DNA from 2 places in the Sediminibacterium sp. genome. Region 1 is predicted to be linked to the other one. Evidence: riboswitches for the same ligand, from Rfam matches in the RefSeq annotation. Region 1 holds a riboswitch; the other holds the start of a gene.
What was found. Region 1 has a riboswitch for S-adenosylmethionine ahead of ACTIEV_RS05550 (phosphoadenylyl-sulfate reductase). Riboswitches for the same ligand answer to the same signal wherever they lie in the genome.
Positions count from the first base shown of each region.

Region 2: it holds a riboswitch for S-adenosylmethionine, as region 1 does, so the genes downstream of both, ACTIEV_RS02145 (cystathionine gamma-synthase) here and ACTIEV_RS05550 (phosphoadenylyl-sulfate reductase) in region 1, are expected to answer to the same signal.

Region 1 covers NZ_JBHYCW010000008.1:93,067-97,494, forward strand. The annotation lists gene cysD (sulfate adenylyltransferase subunit CysD) at 1-669, opposite strand, end outside; gene ACTIEV_RS05550 (phosphoadenylyl-sulfate reductase) at 666-1,406, opposite strand; SAM riboswitch class I at 1,638-1,750, opposite strand; gene ACTIEV_RS05555 (nucleoid-associated protein) at 1,896-2,939, shown strand; gene ACTIEV_RS05560 (TlpA family protein disulfide reductase) at 3,116-4,291, shown strand; gene ACTIEV_RS05565 (sugar phosphate isomerase/epimerase family protein) at 4,364-4,428, shown strand, end outside.
Region 2 covers NZ_JBHYCW010000003.1:106,271-110,698, reverse strand. The annotation lists gene uvrA (excinuclease ABC subunit UvrA) at 1-1,781, opposite strand, end outside; SAM riboswitch class I at 1,967-2,081, shown strand; gene ACTIEV_RS02145 (cystathionine gamma-synthase) at 2,256-3,437, shown strand; gene ACTIEV_RS02140 (homoserine dehydrogenase) at 3,444-4,428, shown strand, end outside.

The sequences.
Region 1 (4,428 bases):
CAGCTGATTTTCATATTGTAATACGGTGCGTTCATGTGCGAAATAAATAGAAGGTAGATCAATGTTTTCTCGTTTGATATAATTCCAGATATCCAATTCTGTCCAGTTACTGATGGGAAACACACGTACATTTTCACCTTTATGAATTCTTCCGTTATACGTATTCCATAGCTCGGGTCTTTGCAGTTTGGGATTCCATTGTCCGAATTCATCACGCACAGAAAAAATTCTTTCTTTGGCCCTTGCCTTTTCTTCATCGCGTCTCGCCCCACCTATACAAGCATCAAAGCCAAACTCTTCGATCGTATCCAGTAATGTATAGGTCTGCAACGCATTTCTACTGGCAAATTTTCCTTTGGGTTCTGTAAGTTGTCTTTTTTGAATGGTGTCTGCTACCTGACGAACAATGAGTTTTTCACCGATACGTTCTGCCAACGCATCCCGAAAATCCAATGCTTCAGGAAAATTATGACCGGTATCAATATGTACCAATGGAAAAGGAAACTTACCCGGACGAAACGCTTTGAGTGCCAGATGTACCAATGTAATAGAATCTTTTCCACCACTGAATAAGAGTGCAGGTCTTTCAAATTGTCCGGCTACTTCACGCATAATGTGAATCGCTTCCGACTCTAACTGATCTAAATAATCTAATCTGTAAACACTCATGCTTCTGTTGTTTTTGTTGATTGATGCGAATGCAATCCGCATTCTTTTTTACTGCTATCTTCCCACCACCATCGTCCTGCTCTGAAATCTTCTCCTTCTTTAACGGCCCTTGTGCAAGGTGCACAGCCGATGCTGATAAAACCCTTGTCGTGCAATGGATTGTAAGGAATGTTATGTTGATGAACATAGGTTTTTACTTCTTCGGTTGTCCATGACAACAAAGGATGATACTTGATGATCTGATTGGCTTCATCCCATTCCAGTTCTGTCAGATCCTGACGTGCAGGAGAATGTTCGGCACGTAATCCGGTGATCCATACAGATTGCCCTTGTAGCGCTTTTTTCAACGGCATTACTTTTCTGATATGACAACAGGCTGATCTCAATGCAACAGATTCATAAAATGCATTGGGACCATTCGATTCCACGTATTCACTGATCTCTGTCGCGTCGGGATAGTAAGCTTTGATGATAGTTTGATAAAACTCCAATGTCCGGCTCCAGGTACTATAGGTTTCAGGAAATAACCTTCCTGTATCCAATGTAAACAGTGATACCGTTAAATGATGACGATGAATGAGATCTGTGATCACCTGATCTTCATAACTAAAACTGGTAGAAAAGGTAACGGCATTGGGATAGTTGCGCAACAGAATACTGATGGATTCAGCAATGCTGCGATCTTTGATCTCTTGCGCTAACTGCGCCACAATATGGCTATTAAAAATTTCTGACATAATGATACAATGAATAAAAGGCGGGCAATCGGGATACAAACGGATGGATCAACAGACACAACAACAACAGATCTGCTTTCGATACAAGCAGCTGTTGCTTGATAAGGTTATATGGTATTGATTCATGTTCATATTGTCACTGCATCATCTGTTACATCCATAAAAAAGGCACTTCCGATGCTCAGTCAGAGGTGCCTTATATAGTTACAGTTGCTGTATATAAAAACTTCTGACTTATCTCTCCCGATATTTATCGGGATGGATTTGGCACCTTTTTCCACCTGAGACGGAAGTGGTTGCCAAGGCTTCATAGGGCCAATTCCCTCTGCCTTTCTGGATAAGTGATGTAAAGAACGCAAGGCAAATATAAGGGCAATTTTTTATTTCCTACAAATTTGGTAGACTTTTTTGTAAAAGAATTGTAAAATCATTTTCCGTATGCTCGTTAGTTTTTTTCTTGCTCACACAAGAGAACCTTTATTTTGCAGCATGACCAATATTAACGACGTTCAACTGGAGCAAGTGATCATTCACAAAGTCGGGAACCCTACACGTGGCGAAGAGCTGAAATTATCCACCAACCCACTAACCCTGAATGATGAGATCGTAAGAGGAATGCTGACTAAATATTTTTTATCACCCTTCAATGAACATGAACAATACCAGTTCACACACTTAAGCAGTTTAGAACTGAATGAGGTTTATCAATATGTTACCGGCATCTTTGACGATACGAAAAGCTTTGTTGCGCAATCTGCCCTACTTGCTTCTTTTCTTTACAATAAAAGCACACATGCCAGGGTAAAAGAGGTTGAATTGTATATAGCCCGATTTAGTCAGGTCCCATTTGGAACAGAATATGTGGATGCCATTGGTTTATTCAAAAGTGAAACAAAAGAAACCTTTTTAAAAGTGTTCCCACACGGACAAAGCTGGGAAGTAATAGCAGAAGATGGTGTGAACATCAATAAACTGGATAAGGGCTGTCTGATCTTCAAAAAAAATAGAGAAGAGGGATATGTCGTATGTGTAGTAGATAACACGAATAAACAGGATACGCAATATTGGGTGAATGATTTTTTACAAGTGACCAGAACATCGAATAGTTATCACCATACAGATGCTGCTCTGGGTATGTGTAAACTATTCATCAGCAATGAGCTGAATGAAAAATTTGAAGTGAATAAAGCTGATCAGATCGACTATTTGAACAAAAGCATTGAATACTTCAGTACCAAAGAGTCTTTTGATCTGAATGAATTTGCCACTGAGGTCTTACACCACCCTGAAGTAATCGATAGTTTTACTCAATACAAACAACAATATGAAGTGGCGAGACAAGTAAACATTGAAGACACTTTTGACATTCATTTAGCTGCAGTCAAAAAACAACAACGCGTTTTCAAGAGTGTATTAAAACTAGACAAGAACTTTCACATTTATATTCATGGCAGAAGAGACCTGATTGAAAAGGGGTATGATGAAATGAGTGGGAAGCATTTTTACAAGATCTTTTTTGATGAGGAGAGCTGAGGAAGCTCCAAGCTGCAGGCTACAAGCTACAAGTGAAACTATAGTCTTTATAATTAATCACTTCGAAATTGGGGGTGTCTCCTATAATTAAAGAAGAAGGAGATTTTTGAAATTTTGAATATATTACATCTAAGAATAATGCATCCGTATTCAATAATCCTAAATTATTCTTGTGCATGAAAAAAATTCTATCTCTATTTACGCTTGCCTGTATAACAACCCTATTCTTGACGAAATGCAAAGACAAGCTGATAAATAATTATTCTAGACCTGTCGTACTAAATTTTTATCTGAACAAAGCAAGCTTTTCATATCTCTCAAATAAAACAGTATATCTGCAGAACAGTAAGACGAGAATCGTCATTGACTCACTTAAAATTTCATCTAATAAAAGCAAATTCTTAATTGACCCATCTATTCATGACCTTTCTTTACCCTACCTGATTTTTTATTACGACAGTGTATATAATGTTAATACGGGACAAAGTGTTAAGTTAGAAAGGGTTTTAGGATACCATAACCCTTTTTACAAAAGAGTGTTTTCGACTAGCTTTTATATAGAGTCAGGAATGAATGCGCTTTATTTTTATATCTATGCTTTAGATACTAAACTAGGAAAAAGAGTTCTACCAGATGAATTCGTTGACTTGTCAACCGCACATAAATCCCTGAGTCCTCAAAATGATATTGCTCTTAAAAACATTACTCTTTCACATACAAAAAACAAGCTTGATTCAGCATATCATTTCAAATACAATAAAAAAATTATCCGGAAATACCCATACTCATTTTTTTTATTAGAACAACTTTATCTGTTAAAAGAAAACTTTAGCAAAGAAGAAATAACAACACTTTTATCCTTTTTTGATGATAGTATAAAAGATAAAACGCTATACCAGTTAATCAGGGGTTATATTAATAATATAGAATCATACGATCAGGTATTCCCTTTCTCAATTAATCTTGAAAATTCAAATAAAATAATTAAAGAAATAGGAGTAGAAAAAGCTAAATATCATCTAATTATTTTTTGGGCATGGTGGTGTAAGCCTTGTCGAGAAGAAATACCTTCTTTAAAGCAGTTATATAGTCAGAAAAAAAATATCGGCTTAAATATTTATAGCGTTTCTACTGATCAAGAGAAAAATAAATGGCGAGAGGCATTAATACAAGAAAAAATGCCTTGGGAACAATTTATTGTGGATCAAGACTCCTACGCACAATTAATGTCGATATATGATCTTACACTAATCCCTAAATCGTATCTCTTTGACAGCTCGTACAAACTTATCAGATCATTTTCAGGTTTTGATACTAAATCTTTTCAAGAGTTAGTAGCTATTTTGAAATAGTAATAGATCTATCAGCTATCCATCTATACCCTTGAAGAAAACAGCTTATATTTATTCTACAAAAGTTTCAACATGAACGCTACTAGAAGATCCTTTCTGAAAACAAGCAGTTTTGCTGCAGCAGCTATTGCTTTATT
Region 2 (4,428 bases), on a different contig from region 1:
GCAGCAACAATTTGTCCACCATAACTACCTGCACGCGGACCAATATCTACCAGATGATCGGCTGCCAACATAATGTCTTTATCATGTTCAACCACCAATACCGTATTGCCGATATCACGCAAATTTTGAAGCGCTTTGATGAGCTGATGGTTGTCGCGTTGATGTAGTCCGATAGAAGGTTCATCCAATATATAAGTGATACCTTGTAATTGAGAACCGATCTGCGTAGCCAAACGTATACGCTGCGACTCGCCACCACTCAGGGTTCTGGACGGACGATTCAAGGAGAGATAAGTAAGCCCTACATCCAGTAGAAACTGAAGTCTTTCCCTGATCTCTTTCAAAATATCTTTTGCAATGACATTCTGTTTTGTATCGAGACGCTTTTCAATATTCGTAAACCATTGATGTAATTTATCCAGATTTAGATGGCTCAATTCAGCGATATTTTTTTCATCTACTTTAAACCAAAGACTCTCTTTTTTTAATCTGGCACCATTACATTCTGTACAAGTTTTTAACTCCATGAATTGTTCTACCCACTCGCGGAGTGTTTCACTGCTGCTCGTACCCGTAAACCATCGTTTCAGCATGGGGATGATTCCTTCAAATACACCATCATAAGGCATTCCGCCAGACACTTCATCCATATCGATGATCTCTTCTGTAATGCCTTCAGGATTACCGTATAATAAAATATTGAGTGATTTTTCTGGGAGGTCTTTGATCGGTTTATCTAAGCTGATTTTATTTTTTTTCGCCAATGTCTCTACATTCCTAAACATATACGCATCTCGCTGTTCGCCTAAAGGAGCGATACCACCTTCTTTGATCGAAAGAGAGCGATCAGGCAATACAGCTTCCATACTCACTGAATATACATTTCCCAAACCTTTACAAACCGGGCATGCACCATAAGGTGAGTTAAAAGAAAATGCATTGGGAGACGGTTCTTCATAACTGATACCGGTATCTTCACACATGAGTTGCTTGGAGTATTGCACTGTTTTTTGTGTGTCATTCAACAACAAAAACATCAGGTCTTTACCCATGCGTAAAGTCTGTTGTACACTCTGACTCAATCTCACTTTCATATCCGGAGTTACCTGTAAACGATCGATGACCACTTCAATATCGTGGATCTTGTATCGGTCTACCTGTAACTTAGGTGTAAGGTCAATAATTTCGCCATCTACGCGCACTTTCAAAAATCCTTTTTTACGGATATCTTCAAACAGTTCACGATAATGTCCTTTTCGTCCGCGAATGAGTGGCGCCAGTAAAGTGATCTTTTTTTGTTTGTATTTCTGGAAAATGTTTTCAACGATTTCTTCTTCGCTGAATTTCACCATTTTCTTACCGGTATTATAACTATAGGCTTCGCCGATTCTTGCAAACAGAAGTCGCAAAAAGTCATAGACTTCTGTAACGGTACCAACGGTGGATCTTGGATTTTTATTGGTGGTCTTTTGTTCGATGGATATTACGGGTGATAGTCCGGTGATTTTATCCACGTCAGGTCTTTCCATGTCGCCCATGAATTGTCTTGCATAAGCACTAAAGCTTTCCATGTATCTGCGCTGACCTTCATTATAAATGGTGTCAAATGCAAGAGATGATTTACCACTTCCACTCACACCTGTAAAAACCACCAACTTATTTTTAGGAATATTGATGTCGATATTCTTCAGATTATGTTCGCGTGCTCCAAATACGGAGATGGTTTCTTCCTGATGCTGAACAGGATGAATAACTGCTTCCTTACTGATCTTTTTTGCCATGATGATGTGTAAAGATAAGAACATCTAAGTAGCCATAAAGTTGAAACCGAACGACTGTTAGGAAAAAAAGTAGAAATTAAAACCCTTTCTAGCAAAGGGTTTCAGCGAATTAATTATTTTTTTTGAAACAGAATTTGGTAATTTGACCAAGCTGCTTATACATTTGTACCAGTTCTTTAAACAACAACTTATCAAGAAAGGCAGAGGGAATTGGCCCGATGAAGCCTTGGCAACCCATATCATCACTCGTTGATATGAAGGTGCCAAATCCGATCTCGTTCACGCGGGAGAAGATAAGTCAGAGTAAAGTTTGATTCAAAACGGTTCGCCGTTCTATATATTTCAAGCTCATCTGACTTAACAGATGAGCTTTTTTATGCTCATCAGTTAAGTCCACTCCTTCTCGATCAGTTGCACAAAAAAATATAACAACATCATTCACCCTTTCAAAAGAAAGGAACAAAACTGTTTAACATGAGCAACGCAACACAACTGATTCACAGCATTCCTGTTGACCCACTTACCGGTGCTATATCTGTGCCTATTTACCAAACATCCACTTTCGTTCAGGATGCTCCCGGTGTGAATAAAGGATATGATTATGCGAGAAGTGGCAACCCCACCCGCGCAACATTGGAATCATTGATTGCAAAACTGGAAAATGGTCAAACCGGATTGGCATTTGCCAGCGGATTGGCCGCTATCGATACAGTCATCAAACTACTGAAAACAGGAGATGAAATAGTTGCGGTGGATGATATTTATGGCGGTGCCTTTCGCTTATTCAACAATGTGTATGAACAGTTTGGCATTAAAGTACATTATGTCGACACTTCAGATATTGCCAAAGTGGTGGATGCCATTACTCCTCAAACAAAACTAATATGGGTGGAAACGCCTACCAATCCAACGCTCAAGATTTCTGATATCGCCGCGATTGCACAAGTAGCTAAAGCCAATGCCTGTTTACTTTGCGTGGATAATACTTTTGCTTCACCCGCCTTACAACAACCTCTTTCACTGGGAGCTGATATTGTAATTCATAGTGCTACCAAATACCTCGGCGGTCATAGCGATCTGATTGCAGGTATTGTAGTTGCCAAAGATAAAGTGGTAGGAGACCGATTGAAGTATCTGCAAAATGCCTGTGGAGCTGTTTTAGGTCCGTTCGACAGTTGGTTGGTGATCAGGGGCATTGAAACCTTGCATTTACGTATTCGTCAGCATTGTGCATCTGCACTTGAAGTAGCTAAGTTTTTGGAGCAACATCCGGCTGTTGACAAAGTATTTTATCCGGGATTGCCATCGCATCCCAATCACGACATCGCCAAAAAACAATCAAAAGGTTTTGGGGGTATTGTATCCTTCTCTTTAAAAAATGACACCGAACAGGCCGCTATTGATTTTGTAACACAGACACAGTTATTCAAACTGGCAGAAAGTTTGGGCGGTATCAAGAGCTTGATCTCACATCCTGCTAACATGACTCATAAATCTATTCCTGCTGAAAAAAGAAGGGCTGCAGGCGTATCAGATAGTTTGATTCGTTTATCCATTGGTTTGGAAGAAACAGAAGACCTGATACAGGATCTGGATCAAGCTTTTCAAAAATCAACATCATTGAATCATCAATTCTCATCAACATTAATAGCATAATCAATCATGGAAGCTCACAAGCAATTAACAATTGGATTATTTGGATTTGGCGTAGTAGGCGAAGGTCTTTACAAGGTTTTACAACAAACCCCATCACTGAAAGCATCTATAAAAAAAGTATGTATTCGTAACCCTGAAAAAAAGAGAGATGCGCCTACTTCTCTTTTTACTACAGATCGAACAATACTATTGAATGACCCGGAGATCAATGTGATTGTAGAAGTAATTGATGATGCTAAAGCTGCATTTGAAATTGTTTCAACTGCTTTGAACAATGGAAAAGCAGTAGTCAGTGCCAGTAAAAAAATGATTGCAGAAAACTTACCTGCTTTACTGCAACTACAAGAAGCAACAGGATTGCCTTTCCTGTATGAATCATCAGCCTGTGCCTCTATACCGGTGATCAGAAACCTGGAAGAGTATTATGACAATGATCTGCTTCATTCCATCAAAGCGATCGTGAATGGATCTACCAATTTTATTCTTACTAAAATGTTTGAAGACAAGCTCGATTTTCAATCGGCTTTGTTATTGGCGCAACAACTCGGATTTGCTGAAAGTAATCCTAAACTTGACGTAGAAGGTTATGATGCTTTGAATAAATGGGTGATTCTGCTGAACCATGCTTATGGTATTATTACCAGTCCGGAAGACGTTCTCTTTAGTGGTATTCAAAATATTCAGCTAAGTGATGCATTGGTTGCGAAAGAGAAACATTATGATATCAAGTTAATTGCTCAGGCAAAAAAATTGAAGAATGGTTCAGTAGCCGCATTTGTCTTACCACAGTTTGTAAAACTGGATGAGCCATTGTCATTTGTGAAAAACGAGTACAATGGTGTTGTAATTGAGAGCGGATTTGCAGACAAGCAGTTTTTTTATGGCAAAGGTGCCGGCAGCTTCCCTACCGCATCTGCGGTATTGAGTGATATATCAGCACTCAGGTATAATTACAGATATGAATACAAAAAACTATATCATCACCGACCAC